Regions from separate parts of the Paenibacillus sp. FSL W7-1279 genome, predicted to be linked through region 1. Evidence: a T-box and tRNA genes for the amino acid it is inferred to sense, from the RefSeq annotation. Region 1 holds a T-box; the other regions hold tRNA genes.

The links. A T-box is a leader RNA that pairs with one kind of tRNA and senses whether it is charged. The one in region 1 lies ahead of leuS (leucine--tRNA ligase), so its partner is inferred to be a tRNA-Leu.
Region 2: it encodes a tRNA-Leu, which carries the amino acid that the T-box ahead of leuS (leucine--tRNA ligase) is inferred to sense. The anticodon was not compared.
Region 3: it encodes a tRNA-Leu, which carries the amino acid that the T-box ahead of leuS (leucine--tRNA ligase) is inferred to sense. The anticodon was not compared.
Region 4: it encodes a tRNA-Leu, which carries the amino acid that the T-box ahead of leuS (leucine--tRNA ligase) is inferred to sense. The anticodon was not compared.

The regions. Positions count from the first base shown of each region.
Region 1 is NZ_CP150215.1:2,143,355-2,147,567, forward strand. It holds gene MKY82_RS09275 (Gfo/Idh/MocA family oxidoreductase) at 1-245, shown strand, start outside; gene MKY82_RS09280 (AraC family transcriptional regulator) at 323-1,204, shown strand; T-box leader at 1,245-1,497, shown strand; gene leuS (leucine--tRNA ligase) at 1,587-4,028, shown strand; gene comER (late competence protein ComER) at 4,009-4,213, opposite strand, start outside.
Region 2 is NZ_CP150215.1:2,299,760-2,303,972, forward strand. It holds gene MKY82_RS09995 (TetR/AcrR family transcriptional regulator) at 1-353, opposite strand, end outside; gene MKY82_RS10000 (polysaccharide deacetylase family protein) at 551-1,315, opposite strand; tRNA gene MKY82_RS10005 (tRNA-Leu) at 1,680-1,765, shown strand; gene MKY82_RS10010 (uracil-DNA glycosylase) at 1,970-2,656, shown strand; gene MKY82_RS10015 (hypothetical protein) at 2,676-3,071, shown strand; gene MKY82_RS10020 (AI-2E family transporter) at 3,171-4,213, opposite strand, start outside.
Region 3 is NZ_CP150215.1:5,419,699-5,423,911, forward strand. It holds gene MKY82_RS24545 (helix-turn-helix transcriptional regulator) at 281-877, shown strand; gene MKY82_RS24550 (hypothetical protein) at 1,046-1,237, shown strand; gene MKY82_RS24555 (hypothetical protein) at 1,337-2,062, opposite strand; tRNA gene MKY82_RS24560 (tRNA-Leu) at 2,258-2,341, opposite strand; gene MKY82_RS24565 (copper amine oxidase N-terminal domain-containing protein) at 2,685-3,458, opposite strand; gene MKY82_RS24570 (hypothetical protein) at 3,705-3,965, shown strand; gene MKY82_RS24575 (GerAB/ArcD/ProY family transporter) at 3,960-4,213, opposite strand, start outside.
Region 4 is NZ_CP150215.1:6,158,523-6,162,735, forward strand. It holds gene MKY82_RS27790 (FixH family protein) at 1-20, shown strand, start outside; gene MKY82_RS27795 (thiol-disulfide oxidoreductase DCC family protein) at 32-457, opposite strand; gene MKY82_RS27800 (hypothetical protein) at 543-818, opposite strand; gene MKY82_RS27805 (zinc ribbon domain-containing protein) at 908-1,150, opposite strand; gene MKY82_RS27810 (organic hydroperoxide resistance protein) at 1,286-1,705, opposite strand; tRNA gene MKY82_RS27815 (tRNA-Leu) at 1,890-1,972, opposite strand; gene MKY82_RS27820 (helix-turn-helix transcriptional regulator) at 2,076-2,438, opposite strand; gene MKY82_RS27825 (PAS domain-containing protein) at 2,616-3,260, shown strand; gene MKY82_RS27830 (alpha/beta hydrolase-fold protein) at 3,400-4,213, opposite strand, start outside.

The DNA of each region.
Region 1 (4,213 bases):
AAGGATACATCGAGCTTCGCAAATACATCGATATCGCCAGGCATCCGCAGGGTGATCATCTGTACCTGGTTAATGGCGAGGGAGAATTTCATATGGAGCTTCAAGGCAAGGTGGGCTATCCATTCTTCGGGGAGCTTATCCTGGATTGTCTGGAACGCACGGAGCATGCCATGTCCCAGGAGCATGCCTTCAAAGCCGGAGAATTGTGCGTCATCGCCCAAAATGAGGCCGTGCGCATTCCATAAAATCATTTATAATAGAGAAAACCCCGTTACGTTGTGGGTTATATAACTCCAAAATCGCTAAAGGGGCGATTCTCTAGATGACCTCATCTGTCGATATGATGCCAGGCTTTGACCGCATGCAGCTGCAAGCGCCGTTTGATCTGACCTATTACAATGAACAGCCGCTGTCGGGAGGGCAGTTTCACTCGCATGCTTTTTATGAAATTTATTATTTCCATGAAGGACGCTGCACTTATTTGATCGGCGATTCCGTTTTCACCCTGAAACCGGGGGATCTGCTCCTGATGAACGGGCTTACGCTCCATTGTCCGAATGTTGAGCCCGATTCCAGATACGTCAGAAGCATTCTGCATTTCGATCCGGCCTGGATCTGCAAAGGGCTTTCGGAGACGGCCAAATCGATATTGCTGGATCCCTTCGAATCGCTGCGAAATCATCGCATGACACTGACAGGGGCCAATCGGGACGAATTCGAAGGCATGTTGGCCGATATACATCGCCTCTCGGCATCCACGGCCGGTTTTCGCCAGGAACGGATGACCTTGCGTATTCAGGAGATGATGTACGTCATCGCGGACTGGTGTCAGGACGCTGTGCAGGATCAGGACTCCATCTCCGAGAAAGAGCGGCATGTCCAGCATGTCGTATCGTTCGTCGAGGAACATTATATGCAGGATCTGACGCTGGAGCAAATTGCCCGCGATATGCATATTACGAAACACTATTTATCCTCCTTATTTAAGGAGGTTACCGGAACGACGGTGTTTAAATATTTGTATCACCGGCGGATTAACCAAGCTAAAATTTTGCTCAGGCTCCATCCGCATCTCAGCATCACGGAGATCAGCCAGGCGGCAGGTTTCAAGCATTTGGCTCATTTCAGCCGGATGTTCAAAGCCATGGTCGGGACGACGCCGGAATATTATCGCAGAAGCGGGGAAGAGCTTTCGTTGACTTGATCGGACTTTTTGGGTATAATAGCCACATTAAAACGGTAATATGAACGCGATGATGAGGATCAATCGTTCCACTTTCGATCATGCAGAGAGCCGGTGTCTGGTGAAAACCGGTTGACGATAGGAATGAACTCGCCTCGGAGCAATGGTGTTAACCCGGCCGCTGTATTTCGGCAGATTCGGCCGCTGAAGCATCGTCGTCTCATCCGCGATAAGGATGCAAAGGGAGTGAAAGGCAAAGCATGCCTTTGGCTAACTAGGGTGGTACCACGGGAATCAAACCTCTCGTCCCTAGCGATCAGCGCTATGGATGATGAGGTTTTTTTGTTTTTTTGGGCAACGGCACAGGCCTTGCCTCTTGACTGTGAAGGAGGAGCAATGGAGTATGACGGACAATCAACCAACCGGCCACGGCTATCAGCCGCAGGCCATCGAACCGAAGTGGCAGCAATACTGGGATGAGAACAAAACCTTTAAAACGGAAGATTCATCATCCAAACCGAAATTTTATGCGCTGGATATGTTTCCGTATCCATCAGGAGCAGGCCTGCACGTAGGGCATCCGGAGGGGTACACGGCGACTGACATCGTGTCCCGTTACAAGCGGATGCGCGGATACAACGTGCTTCATCCGATGGGATGGGACGCCTTCGGTCTGCCAGCGGAGCAGTATGCCATGGACACAGGCAAACATCCTCGCGAGTTTACCGTGCAGAATATCGATACGTTCCGCCGCCAGATCAAATCTCTGGGCTTCTCGTATGACTGGGACCGCGAGATCAGCACAACCGATCCGGAATATTATAAATGGACCCAGTGGATCTTTATCCAGCTTTATAAGCGCGGCCTTGCCTATGTGGCTGAAGTGCCGGTGAACTGGTGCGAAGCGCTCGGTACCGTGCTTGCGAACGAAGAGGTCATCGACGGCAAGAGCGAACGCGGGGGCCATCCGGTCGTACGTAAACCGATGCGCCAATGGATTCTGCGCATTACCGAATACGCGGATCGTCTCCTTGAAGATCTGGATGAACTGGACTGGAGCGAAAGCCTGAAGGATATGCAGCGCAACTGGATCGGCAAATCCACAGGCGCTGAGGTTCGTTTTGACGTCGAAGGTTACGATGGTCATCTGGAGGTGTTCACGACCCGTCCGGATACGCTGTTCGGGGCAACCTACTGCGTTCTGGCGCCGGAGCATGACCTCGTAGATAAGATTACGTCAGCCGATCAGCGTGAAGCCGTCAAGGCTTATCAAGATCAAGCAGCACGTAAAAGCGACCTGGAGCGGACGGATCTGGCCAAGGATAAAACCGGTGTATTCACGGGTGCATACGCCATTAATCCGGTAAACGGCGCTAAAGTGCCGATCTGGATCGCGGATTATGTGCTTGCCGGCTATGGAACGGGTGCCATTATGGCGGTTCCGGGTCATGACAGTCGTGACTGGGAGTTTGCGAAGCAATTCGGTCTTCCGATTATTGAAGTCGTTCAGGGTGGAAATGTCGAGGAGGAAGCATACAGCGGCAGTGGCGCGCATGTGAATTCCGGCTTCCTGAACGGGTTGGACAATGAAGAGGCTATCCAGGCGATGAATGAATGGCTGGAGCAAGAGGGCAAGGGCAAGAAGAAGGTAACTTACCGTCTGCGCGACTGGCTGTTCAGCCGTCAACGCTACTGGGGTGAGCCGATTCCGATTCTGCATCTGGAAGACGGAACGATGAAGACCGTGCCTGAGGATCAGCTTCCATTGCTGCTGCCGGATGTGGATCAGATTAAACCATCCGGTACCGGCGAATCACCGCTGGCTAACGTTACGGAGTGGGTGGAAACGGTAGATCCCGAAACCGGCATGAAAGCCCGCCGCGAGACGAATACGATGCCGCAATGGGCAGGCAGCTGCTGGTATTACCTGCGTTATATCGATCCACGCAATAATGATGAATTGTGCTCCAAGGAGAAGCAGAAGGAATGGCTGCCGGTTGACCTGTACATCGGTGGTGTGGAGCATGCGGTGCTTCATTTGCTGTATGCTCGCTTCTGGCACAAAGTATTGTATGACCTGGGTGTTGTCGATACGAAGGAGCCTTTCCAGAAGCTGGTCAATCAGGGTATGATCCTGGGCAACAATAATGAAAAAATGAGTAAATCCCGCGGCAATGTCATCAATCCGGATGATATTGTTAACGAATACGGAGCCGACACGCTGCGCGTGTACGAGATGTTCATGGGGCCGCTGGAAGCAACCAAGCCATGGAACACCAACGGCGTTGAAGGAACGTTTCGTTTCCTCTCCCGCGTATGGCGCCTGTTTATCGGGGACGACGGTCAATTGAACCCTAAAATCGTGGAAGGCGAGGGTACGGATGATTTCAGACGTACACTGCACAAAACGATTAAGAAAGTGACCGAAGACTTTGAACATATGCGCTTTAACACAGCGATCAGCCAGCTGATGGTATTCATCAACGAGGGATACAAGACGGAAGAGCTTCCGCGCAAAGCGATGGAGAACTTCGTGCAGCTGCTTTCCCCGCTGGCCCCTCACCTGGCTGAAGAGCTGTGGAGCCGTTTAGGCTACACGGAGAGCGTAACCTACGTGCCATGGCCGGAGTATGACGAGGCTTGGACTGTAGAGGCCGAAGTGGAGATTGTCGTTCAAGTTAACGGCAAAATCGTAGAACGTGCCAAAATCTCGAAAGACATGGACCAAGAAGCCATGCAACAACATAGCCTCTCCCTTCCGAATGTCAAGCAGGCGCTGGAAGGAAAGAGTATTCGCAAAGTCATTGCCGTACCGGGCAAACTGGTCAATATCGTGGCCGGTTAATCGTAAAACCGAAGGCAGCATCCAGTTTTGCCAAATCCTCCTCATACTTGTCGTGTGTGGTTTGGATCAATTGGTAGAACAATCCGTTCAGGTTAGAATCCAGCAGTGCCAAAGCCTGAGCCGTGATGCCTCCGGGAACCGCAACCCGCTCTTGCAGCTGTTCGGGGGAGAAGCCCTCCTCCGTT
Region 2 (4,213 bases), 160 kb from region 1:
CTAACATCACCATTGCTGTTTATAAATTCATCAAGCGCCTTAGAGAAGGGGTGGTTCAGATCATCAAACACCAATTGATCGGCTATTCCATACAGCTTGTCAACGGTGGTGGTGTAATGCTGCTCTTTGCTGTTCCATTTCTGTTCCCACTCGAGGTCCCATTCCTCAACCAGATACAGAAACAGCCCTTCCTTGCTCTTGAAATGATAATAGATATTCCCTTTGCTGCTGCCTGTGGCTTCAACGATTTCCTCTATTGACGTTGATTTGTAACCCTTCTGCATAAAAAGAGCCTTGGCGGCTTCCGCTATTCGTCGCTTGGTATCTTCGGTTTGTTGTTGTTTTTTATTCACGCATGCACCCCCTTATAGCCTTGAAAGCTATTCGAAATTTATATACTGAACGTTCGTTCTGTATCTTATCAAATGGAATTGATATATTCAAGAGGAAATTAGACTCTGTGTTTTTCCGATCCAACCGACTTCGAAAAAATACCCGTTACCATCAGAAGGCAGCGGTTATTCTAGAACGTTGTAGGTCATCCATTCCCTTAATGGTTTACTTCAATGAACTTACGCGTTTTCTCGTGATAGGAGAGCAGCTCCGAAACGGTCACAAACTCGTAGCCTCTCTTTTGCAGCTCCGGTAAAATCACTTTGAGAGCCTCTACCGTCTGTGTACTGCTTGGCACAAAGTCGTGCATCAGTACGATGTCTCCATTATGGGCATTATCCAGCACTTTTTTAACGATCCGGTTAACGCCGGGCTTTCGCCAGTCGAGCGTATCCTGATGCCATGACCATAATACGGTCAGCATACCGAAATCCTTGCTCGTGCGGACAATTGCTTCATTATAGCTGCCTCCCGGTGGACGAAACAGGACGGTTCGAATGCCGGTTGCCTGAAAGATCGCATCTTGCGTCTGGTTTAACTCGCTTGTTAACTTGCTGACATCAATATTGTGAAAAGGAGGATGGGAGTAAGAGTGATTGCCGATTTCATGGCCTTCCTGCAGCTCCCGCGCTACGATCTCGGGGTGCTTCTCCACCCGGCTGCCAACAACGAAGAAGGTGGCTTTTGCGTCATATTGCTTTAGCAGATCCAGAATTTGAACGGTGTTCTGCGCGTCCGGACCATCGTCAAAGGTAAGAGCAATTACTTTATTGTGAGTGGGGACTTCCCATACTATCTCGCCTCGTTCCTCATAATAACCCCTGCCCTTGGAAGCGGATGGCGCATGGCTGGCGTTGACAACATGTTGATGGCAAAGGGAGATGGAGAGAGCGATCCATATGACGGTTGAGAGTTTTTTCATGGTGAGCGGTATCCTTTTCTCTGTTGTTCTAGTCTTCGCATATGACATGACAGTGCAAGCATATTTATCATTTGGTGATTAAGGTAAAATTATTCTTTCCGGAAAATAGAAGGATTCGAACGGATGAGTTAGAGCGAAGGCTTGAAGCTATCGAGAATGAGGCGTTGGATAGGGTGATGCGAAAAATTATGAGTTTCATATATTGACATCATATGGTTGGACATGGTATTATCAATTTTGTCGCTAAGACGAAATGTGCACACCTAGATATCGGAATGAGATCGCAAAATATTGCGAATTCCACGCGTACCTTCGGTTATGTAAGTGAACGTGAACGACGCTAGGAACATGCGCGGATAAATATGCCGGGGTGGCGGAATTGGCAGACGCACAGGACTTAAAATCCTGCGGTAGGTGACTACCGTACGGGTTCGACCCCCGTCCTCGGCATTATAACAGCGTCTGGTAAGATGCAAAATAAGTCGGCCCCCGTATGGGTGCCGGCTTATTTTTTAAATCGACACAAGGTCAACACATGATGCGTGTTGTTATTTGATTCAAATTGAACGGAAGAAGTTGGTGTTCCGATTATAGAAATCGCATTCTTTTATGATTCCATGCTGGCCTGTGTGAGAGGAGAGAGGAGACATGCGGATGTTTAACAATGATTGGGACCTTATTCTGCAGGGAGAAATGGATAAGCCTTATTTTCAAGCGTTGATGGAACGGGTGGACGAGGAATACCGGCGCTGCACGGTGTATCCCCCCAAGGAAGATATATTTCGGGCTCTTCAGCAAACATCGTACCAATCGGCGAAAGTCGTTATTTTGGGACAAGACCCTTATCACGGTCGTAGACAGGCGCAGGGGCTGAGCTTTTCTGTCTCGCCCGGGGTTGCGATTCCTCCATCTTTACGAAATATACATAAGGAGCTTGCTTCGGATCTGGGAATCTCGATTCCCAATCACGGTTCCTTGCAATCGTGGGCGGATCAGGGGGTACTGCTGCTTAACGCCGTGCTTACGGTTCGCGAGGGCGAGCCGAACTCACACAAAGGGATCGGGTGGGAGAAATTCACCGATACGGTCATTACGAAACTGAATGAACGCGATCAGCCGATGGTTTTTATATTATGGGGAAGTTACGCACAGAAGAAAGGCTCCTTCATAGACCGAAGCCGGCATAAGGTGCTTGAGTCCAGTCATCCGAGTCCGTTTGCAGCGCATAAAGGATTCTTCGGTAGTCGTCCATTTTCAGCATCGAATGCTTTTTTAATGCAAAAGGGTATGGATCCGGTGAATTGGGACATCCCGAGCACGCCGGGCGATGGAGATGAATAATCCGCGAGAGGTGACCTTCATGAAACATTGGATTGGTCGTCATGTTGTCATTCAGCGTTTAGACGGGGCAAAAAGCACGGTTGAAGGTGTGTTGAAAGGATGGGACCCCGTTCAGGAAAAAGTGATTCTTGGGCCGGGTGAGCTTGTTATACCGTTTCGTGCCATTCATAGAATTATGCCGAGAAACGCATACCCGGCCTTGAACTCCATCGGTTATGTCGTGAACCATACCATTCAATTCGATAATGCCGTCTATTTCGGATCTTCCGTCATGATATGGAGGGGCAATCGACTGGTGTCATCACAAGCCATCCTGACTTCTCACGATGAGGATACCGTTACCCTGTCAAATGGCATGATATTGCGCAAGGACGAGCATTATTTTGTGGTTCGATCCTTGCGCGGCAATGCGTGATTCTTTAAATAAAGGATGTCCCCAGCAGCCATCGTGAAGTTGGCGGGGACGTCCTTTTTTGTGCAAATGGAAATGTATGTCTCCAGTAAGCCGAGTTCTTTATGCGTCTTCTACTTTTTCGGCAAGGAACAGTTCGTAAATCCGTACCACGATAATTTTGATGATCATGTAAGCCGGAATGGCGAGCAGGATGCCCAGCAGCCCGAAGAAATCGCCGCCTACAAGGATGAGGGCAATCGTGGTCAACGGGTGAATATCAAGCTGTTTCCCGTAGATGACCGGTGTCAGAATATTATCTTGGATCTGCTGTGCGATGACAATAACGACAACGGACCATATCGCAATGGAAGGAGATTCGATAAATCCGATAATGACGGCGGGAATGGTCGCCAGCAGCGCTCCGATATACGGGATGAAATTCAAGAAGAAGGAAATGACCGTCAAGAGCAAAGAATAGGGAAGCCCGATGATCAGAAATCCGATATAAATCATCATGCTAAGTATAAGATTCAGGATCACTTTGCCGATAATAAAATTGCTGAGTGCCGTATCGATCTCACCCAGCACCTCCTGGCCATCGCGGCGGTATCGTCTTGGCAGGACACTGAGCAGCCTGGGCGGAAGCTTGCCGCCTTCCTTCAGCATGTAGTACAGAATGATCGGAATCGTAGCAATAATAACGACAACGCTCGATACAACGGTAATCAGGTTGTTGATGGAGTTGCTGATCCAGGTAATGATCCGATTCATATACTCCGTCAGTGAGGTGGACAGCTCGGATTCCGTTGGAATATAGCGTGACCAGAATCGATTCTGCTGCAGCTGGTCAATCTGTTCCTGCACGCCCTCTACCAAAAAGGGGGTATTGCTGATAAAATTTTCGATTTGTTCGCGCAGTGTCGGCCACACCACAATGCCGAAGATGGCGCAGAGACCGGCAAACACGAAATACAGCATCAGGACGCCAATGGATCGTTTGATTTTCCGCCGCTCCAGGTAGTCTACGATCGGCCTGAGCAGATAATAGAAGAAGCCGGCCATCGCGACGGGAACGATCAGCATATTGAACATGGAGACGATTGGCCGGAACAAAAAGCTGATTTCGGAACCGAGATAAATGATCAAGAGCAGTGCGATTATGC
Region 3 (4,213 bases), 3.3 Mb from region 1:
TGTTAATATAAAACGAATTCACGAATGAGTCAAGTGGTATTTCATGAATCGTTCGTGTTTAACTCCAATAAATCTCGTTTTAAACGCCAATCGCCCCTGTATTATCCACCAAATAGCGAACAATGCTTTATAATAATCAATCAAATGAGTAGGTCTATCGGACCAATACGTCCGACTTATAAATCAGGTAACAACGAAATGGAAACAATTGTTTTATGATTGGCTATTGAAAAGTGAGTGTCGAATATTGTAGTATTGTGTTAAAAAAATCGGAGGAATTATGCCTACACAACTGCAGCAAGAAAAACACTCCATTGAGGCGTGGTCCCTGATCAATCGTAAATATTTGGGGAAAGGTGTGCGAGTCAAGCGCTTTCGCCGGCCGACCCGCTGCCAAATTCGCAACCGCGTCCTACTAGCCGTACTTATGGCCAACGATATCAAATTGTCGCAATTGGCCGAGGAACTGGGAGTATCCTCCCGTAGTGTCAGCGCCTGGGTATATGAGGGACGCGTTCCCGGAAAAAACAACCTGGAGAGGGCCTGCGACTATTTGGGTTATCCCCGTCACATTCTCTTCAGGGAGGAACTGCTGGACAAGTCACCTTTAATCTGCCAGCCGGCACCTTCCCGCTTCATGAAACGCACCCTGACACGCTCACCCGTTAGCAATCGGATTCTGACAGGCCTGTGCATGGTTCATGACTTGTCGGTAAGCGATGTTAGCCGCTGGATCGGCGTACATCCCGGCACATTCCGCAAATGGCTGCACCAGGGCACCGTACCATCCGCAGCGTTCCAGGAAAAAGCGGAACAGTTCTTCCGGATCCCTAAATCTGTTCTATTTGCAGATTGCGCACTAAAGCAAAATTCATAATTAAAACTGCTGTTATAACGTAACCATACTTATGATTCCAACCAATGCTCAGCTTGCCGGGTCGATCCGGCTAAGCCGGGCTTGTTTTCTGTAATGGCATATTTCCAGACGATCAGGGAATACAAGTAACATTCCGTTCGCATCATCCAACAATTGAGGTGAGTGAGTATGAGGTTACGTCATAAGCAGATTGGCGCTGCACTGGGATTGCTCACCGGAACAACCATGGGAAGCGGTATTGGATTCCTGCTTGGTTGGCACTCCTTTAATCTGATCGTCCTGGTGGCCCTCTTCGGCTTATTCGGAGTTGCCGCTGGTCTATGGCTGGGCTCACGAATGATATTCAAAGAGCTGCCTTAATGAACGATATGATGTTTATCGTTCTGCCTCTTTCTTGCTGAGATTGGAGGCATAACCACAAAAAGAAGACCGGAGAGCTCCGGTCTTCTTTGTTATGAATCAGTTATGGGATTTCGTGTTAACAACATACAACGATCCTGAAACAGCCTCTTCGTTCTTGGGAGCTCCTTCAGCTTCATCGGTGATAGCTCCCGTGGCAGGACTGCTGGCGGTCGTATCCGGTATATCCAGGTTGCTCCAGGTTTGGCCCCCGTCCTCGGTTTTGGCTTGCCCGCTGAATCCTGTTTCAGGCGAAATGAAATGAAGAAATCCGGCATTCGGCGTGCTTCCAATCCGAATCCACGTCTCACCGCCATCCGTTGTGCGGTACAGATCGTTATTCTCCATCACAGTCCAGGCCTGCTTGCCATTCAGTGCAAAGATTTGGCGTACGGTGCCTTTTGGCTGAGCCTGAACCTCCCATTCCGTGCCACCGTTATCACTAAAAGCAATCCAGCCTTCTCCACCAATCCAGCCCGAGCTATGATTAATGTGCCGGACCGCCGTCACATCTGCTAAATCCACATCGGGTTCAGCGGCCTGATTATCTGGAGCAACGTCCGTATCATTCTGTTCTGCGACCGCACCGCTTCCTGCGGCGTCGCTCCCTCCACCTAAATGATCTTCTGATCCGGAAGAGAGCTCTGTCTTCTGAGTATCCTCCTTCGAAGCTTCCACCGATCGCTCAGCCACATACCCCTCATCCGATGGTTGACATCCAACAGACAAACTCACAGCTACGAGCATCAACAAAATAAAGCCCAGCCCTTTTCGAGGTTTTCTCACAGGATCACACCCCTTGTATTCAAAATAACCCGCCAGTGACTTCTGCTAACAGGCCAAATATTATAAATCCACTCCATTCACCCTAAAGCTGAACGGTTCCTCCAGTTTAGTATAACGCGATTTCCACATGAAGAGGAACGAAAAAAGCTGTTCTTCAAGTTAAATTTCACTTGAAAAACAGCTTTGCTTCATAGATGCGGTCGAGAGGACTCGAACCTCCACGGGGGTTAGCCCACACGGACCTGAACCGTGCGCGTCTGCCAATTCCGCCACGACCGCATGTTATGTAAGTCGTGATCGAGTTGATCACCGTAATTAAGAGTATATAATGCACAAAGTTAAAAAGCAAGCATTTTTTTAAAAAAATTGTCGAAACCATCAGACTTCATATGGTTTCGACAGAACAGGTCTATTCTCAGATCGTCCATTGATCATGTATCACGCCAGATAACACCCAATCCTCCCCATATTGTTCAAATACAAGCCGGAGGCTTTCCCAATCCATCCCCGCATAATCAGGATGAACTCCTTCGTAATAATACTCGACGATGACAGCTGCCTTATACTGGCTGCTTGCATTATTCAGCGTATTTCCTTCGCTCTTGGATTGGTTGTAAACGATTCATGGCGCAGCGGCAAAATCAAGGGTATAGACGAATTTATGATAATAGCTCTCAAAATTCATGGAGATCGGTTCTCCGCTGCCATCATACTCGCCCCAGCGGTATAAGGTGTCGTGGTTAAATCCATTCCCCAGCTGCTGCTTGCTAAGTGTGACATCCTTCTGCCGATCAACATGCGCATAAGGGGAGAAGGTAATCCCGTTTGGATGAGCCAGCTCGGCAAGCTTCTCAAAATCCTTGTTTTTCAAAAGTGTTATCGCCTGATTACTCTTCTTGGACAGGGCAGCTTCTGCCTCCTTCGGTGTGAGCAGCGGATAGATCAACGCTTCTTTAACCTGGTTATTCCAGACAACCTTGCCTCCAAGACCCTCTGCCGAGAAGCGGAGCGGGATATAAACACGTCCCTCCTTGAGCAGAGGCGGGGCATCCAGAGTTACAGCTTTGCTGTCCTTAACGGCGTGATTCTGCCCCACGGTGTAGCTTGTCGTATGTTTACCATTACTCACAATGGCCGTCTGCTTGGCTTGATCCCAGCGAACTTCGGCTCCCATCGCTCTTGAAATGCCACGGAAAGGCACCATCACCCTGCCGTTATGAATAAAGGGAGGTGATTCCAGCAGAAGCCGACCTCCATTCACTCGAACTTCGATAGGTCTGCCTGAGGATGTGTCCGCAGCCCAAACATCTCCTCCATATGACATGTAACCGGTTATCCCTATCACTGCCGTCATGATACCGGCCAGCAGCCTTCTCACGCCTTGACGTTTCTTCATCACAAGCTCTCCCTCCCCAAGCTAAAGTTCACTATCCATTTCCATTATAAAAGATCTATAACCCTTAGGCCCATCCATAAACGGCATATTCTTCTGTTCCTGTCGGTTCATATACGCCCCTTTTCATCGCTTGGTTCAATTGGATACAACTCTCCTTTGTATGTTTATTCAATAAACCCTTCATACTAATACAACACTGTCATGGATTGGCAAGTCATAAACCATAGGAAATGCGAGGAAGTAACGATGTATATCAAAAAATATGCGATCACCCTGCTGTTAGGTACTCTCTGCCTGTCTTATACCGTGCTTACAGATTGTCTGTTCGGGTTCCCATGGTACAACTTTATGATCAATTGGCAGTTTACTCTATTCTCCATCGTAGAGAAGCTAACGGTTACGGTGCTGCTATGCCTCCTGATCCTTCCTGATTGTTACCGAGCATTCAAAAATAAAAAGCTCCGTGATTCAAGCCAAAGTCCTGGAAACGCGGGACATGGTTCATGATCCGGAGCTAGAGTCGGACTTGGTTTTTCCCTTGGAGCTTGCTCTGCGAATCAAACCGATCACGACAAGCACCAAGGGTACAGCGATTGAAAATATAGGGAGAACCATATATAGATGCTGGCTTCCTTTCATGAGATGCTCACTATACGAACGTGCGAGAATCATCGAGTTTCCAAGCATGATTAAAGCGAAAGGATAGATCAATTTTTGATAGGGAATGTTGAACAGCTCGGATGCAGAGATCAATG
Region 4 (4,213 bases), 3.5 Mb from region 1:
CGGCAGATCATCATCATTAAAGCAAGCTGGATTAGGACAAAAACCGGCGCCGAATCTCCGGCGTCGGAACCATGCATTCCGTCGATTGTCCGAACCACCGGTAGCGGTTCTTTGCCACCCAGCGGTACACCAGATTCCGTAAAAAAGGGGGAATCAGGATAAAAATATACGACAGCGGCCAAGGAAAGCGAAGACGCCGTGCAATCCGCAGAGCTCCCGTCGACCTTGTGTAATACCTCCCCTGTTCAATCAGCACCATCGTTTCCGTAGTATCACCACGAAGCCCTCCCTGCCTCAACAGCTCTTGCCCAATCTCGGACTGCAGCGAAGCGAAGCGAAAGGCACCGGCAGGATCTCTCTTGATAATGAACTGCGTCAGACCCTGGCACAAATGGCACACGCCATCAATCAGCACAATCGCATAGTCCTCATGATTATCGGTTGCACGATCCTTCATATATTTCCTGGCTCCCTTCAGGCCTAAAACAAGAAAAAACGCAGGAGCCCTCTCCTACGCTTGATCAAGTACGCTTATTGGTTTATTACTCAGCAGCTTTGTTCAGCCACTCGCCGTCTTTCATCTGCTGGTCGAATTCGTTCGAGAATTTCTCCATGCATTTGCATATGAAATCCTTACGACAAACCGGGCAAGGTACTTTCCCAAGTCGGCTAAGCGCAGTCAGTTTCCATTCCGGGAAGCGGTTATAGAATACGCGAATATCCGTTCCGTCAGCCGTGTGGATAATGAATTCGTAAAGCCCTTCTTTTTCATTGCTTCCAGCTGTGGTCACATTTGCAATCTGCGGTCTGTATGGCATGTTCATCACCCGTTTATTTTATTTAAATTCCCTATGACTGGTTTGTACTTTCTGGTACTTAGTCATATTAAAGAATTTTAGGGGTGATGTCAACCGAAGAACACATCCAGGATCGAACCAAGCTGCCCCCTCTTTTTACCTTCTAATATATCCGGGTTGAACACTTCCACATATCCGCAGTTCGTACAGGAAACAAATAGGAAATGATTGTGCTGAATATCAAACATCTTGCTCAGCCCGGCCCCTGACATCGAGACCTCTTTTGTCTGGCAGTGATTCCCTCCGCATTTGCTGCATACAAACCGTTCCTCTATCATTTGTTCAATACTCATCTTAAGCGCCCCTTTCCAATTCATAGCTTTAACTGAAATACGGAGTATCATGTAAAAAGTTTCATATTCCGCATCGCAAGCCGACAAAAAAAGGATGGCCCTCCATTTCAGAGGACCATCCGAATTCTTTTATGGTTAGCTTACGCTTAACTCCACGTCGATGTTGCCTCGGGTAGCCTTGGAATAAGGGCAGAACGCATGCGCCTTCTTCGCGAGGTCCTCCGCCTGGCTTCGTTCGATTCCCGGCATTTCGATCTTCAGCTTCACCGCAAGCTTAAAACCGTCAGCGCCATCGTCCTTTCCGATCATGACCTGAGAATGGATCACAACGTCCTTGAGCTCGACGCCCTCTTTACGGGCGATATGAGCCAAGGCGCTTTCGTAACAGGCGCCATAGCCGGCCGCAAACAGCTGTTCCGGATTGGTTCCGTCACCGCCCGGTCCTCCGAGCTCCTTCGGCATGCTTAATTTGTGATTAAGAACCCCATCGGTAGATTCAACTGAGCCTTCACGCCCTCCAATGACTTTTACATCTGCTGTGTATAATGGTTTCATGCTCGTTCATCTCCTTCATGCCCTATTATGGTCTCTACATGTACTCTTTAAACTTGCAGCACAAATTGAAACGATAATTGGGCAAACTCGCATAAGAAACAGCATGTCCCAGCTTGCCAAGCAAACAAAAAAGCCGTTTATCAAAGGAGGAATTCCTCTTGATAAACAGCTTCTTCATAAAGTATGCGGTAGAGAGGACTCGAACCTCCACGGGTATACACCCACTACCCCCTCAAGATAGCGTGTCTGCCATTCCACCACTACCGCATGTTATAAGGGATGTTCTGTAGCGAACATTCCCTATTATACTGTTCCGTCACACAAAAGTAAAGATCCAAATTATGGGGGGGTCGCTTAGACGCATGAGCAGCTAGGTCTTATCGTTCCGCTTTTCCTTCCGGTATGCTGAAAACTCGATATATTCCCGGATAAACTCCTTCTCATTCTCTGCCAGTCCGGACATGATGGGAAGATCGGATGATCCCGGGTCCACTTCGTACTCCCCACGCGCTTCATTGACGCGGGTAGGGTTGCCCTTGCCAATAATCAACCAATCCAAGCTTACGGAAAAGAATGCAGCAATCTCAATCAATTTATTTGTACTCGGCGTTGTTTTCCCCCTCTTCCAATCACCAAAATTTCCTGTGCTGATCCCGAGGGTTTCACAAAACGCCTTCTTGGTCATACCTCGGCTTTCTATGAGATGTTCGATTCGTTGGTAAATAGACTGCATCAAACAACCGCCTTCCTAGTTCTCTTTGAAAGAAAATTACTTATGTACGTATTTTTCTCTTGCAAAACCACTTATTTACGTGTATAATCAAATATATATTGCCTAAATTATACCATAGTACTCATGGATCGTTGTATCTTTTACTCATGAGTCTATTCAGTATGAGGAGCGAGTCATTTGCCCTACGATACCATGATCACATCCTGGAATAATGCGGTTCATTCCTTGAACAAAGGATTGATGATCATTACGCCGGATGGCATCATAGACAAAATTAACGATCCACTCATTACCATGGCCGGAAGATATGGTGTTTCCCCTGAGTTTGGATGGCAGGGGGCATCTTTTTTTAATCTCGCTTCCAAGTCCCTGAGTCTGGCTTCATTTGGTCACTTTTTCCGTGAGTTGGATTTGCCCTCCGTAAGAGATGTTATGTTGGGGAAGCAATCTGATTATTCCTTTGAATATGCCGTACAATGGAACGGCCAAGAGAATTGGGTTTTATGTGAGGTACTGCCGCTGCTTATCAACAAGGACAGCCGTATTCACGGAGCTATGATATCATTTACGGATATTACGAAGTTCAAACGCAAGGAGCTGCTGCTGGAACAAGCGCTGGCTCACAGCTTTCCCCTTCCCGGGCATATTCCCATCTGCGCCGTATGCAAATACGTTCACCACGCGGAAGAGTGGGAGCCTGTGGAGAGCTATTTGGAGAGCCGCCTCCCCATTGAATTTACCCACGATATCTGTCCGGATTGCATTCGCAGATTATACCCAAAGTACTCTTCCATCCTTGATGATCCGGAATTACTCGATTAGCACTCTGCCTGTATACAGCAACGCGGAATAAGCAGCTTCATGATCCGGCTTTATCCCTGGATATGAGGCTGCTTATTCTGCTTATTCATGCTTATTCATGCTTATTCATGCTTAAGGCATTATTAAGGCATTATTCTCATTACGCGTTCACAAAACGAAGCAGAGGGCTTATCAGAGCAGGCAGCACCGAGACGTGGCCTTCTCCCTCAATTTCATGGAATGTAGTCTCCACCACCTCATCATGCCCTTTGAGGAATGCATAGAGTTCCCTGGCGTCTTGAACCATGGACGGCTTCTCCTCAGCTCCAACGTACAGACGCAGCTCTTTACGCTGTCCGCTCTGTTGTAAACGGAGCTTCCCCTCTTCCCACCGTTTGTACAGCGCGTAGTTCTTCCACCACACCGAGGGACAAGCCGCAATATACCGCGAAAAGGTCTCCGGTCTGGTGAATAATGTATACAAGGTGAAAAAACCACCGAGCGAGTGCCCGAACAGCGCCTGCTTCGAACGATTCACCGCGTATTGCCGCTCCACGGCCGGCTTCAGCTGAAACTCGATGAACGTAAGGAATGCTTCGACGCCGCCTGTTTCCGGCCAATCCAATCCGTTAGGGCGGAGCGGCAATTCATGGTCTTCAGCATATTCAGTAAAGTTGTAAAAACGCTCGCTGCTCACGATCGGACTGTCACTATCAAAGCCGATCCCGACAACAAGCGCCGAGGGAATGCCGCGGGGGGTCCGGGATTGCAGTCGGATTGCCTCCGCAAGCGTTCCGAAGGTCGCATTGGCATCCAGCGAATATAACACAGGATAACCGCCTTCAGGTGGTGGTCCCATCGGTTCGGCAATGAAAATACGGTATTCGCGGCCTGTGACGTCGGATTGCATGGACCATGTCACCGTTCCCGGTATGCAAAACAGAGGATCCTTTTCGTGGTAATTGCAGTTAGCT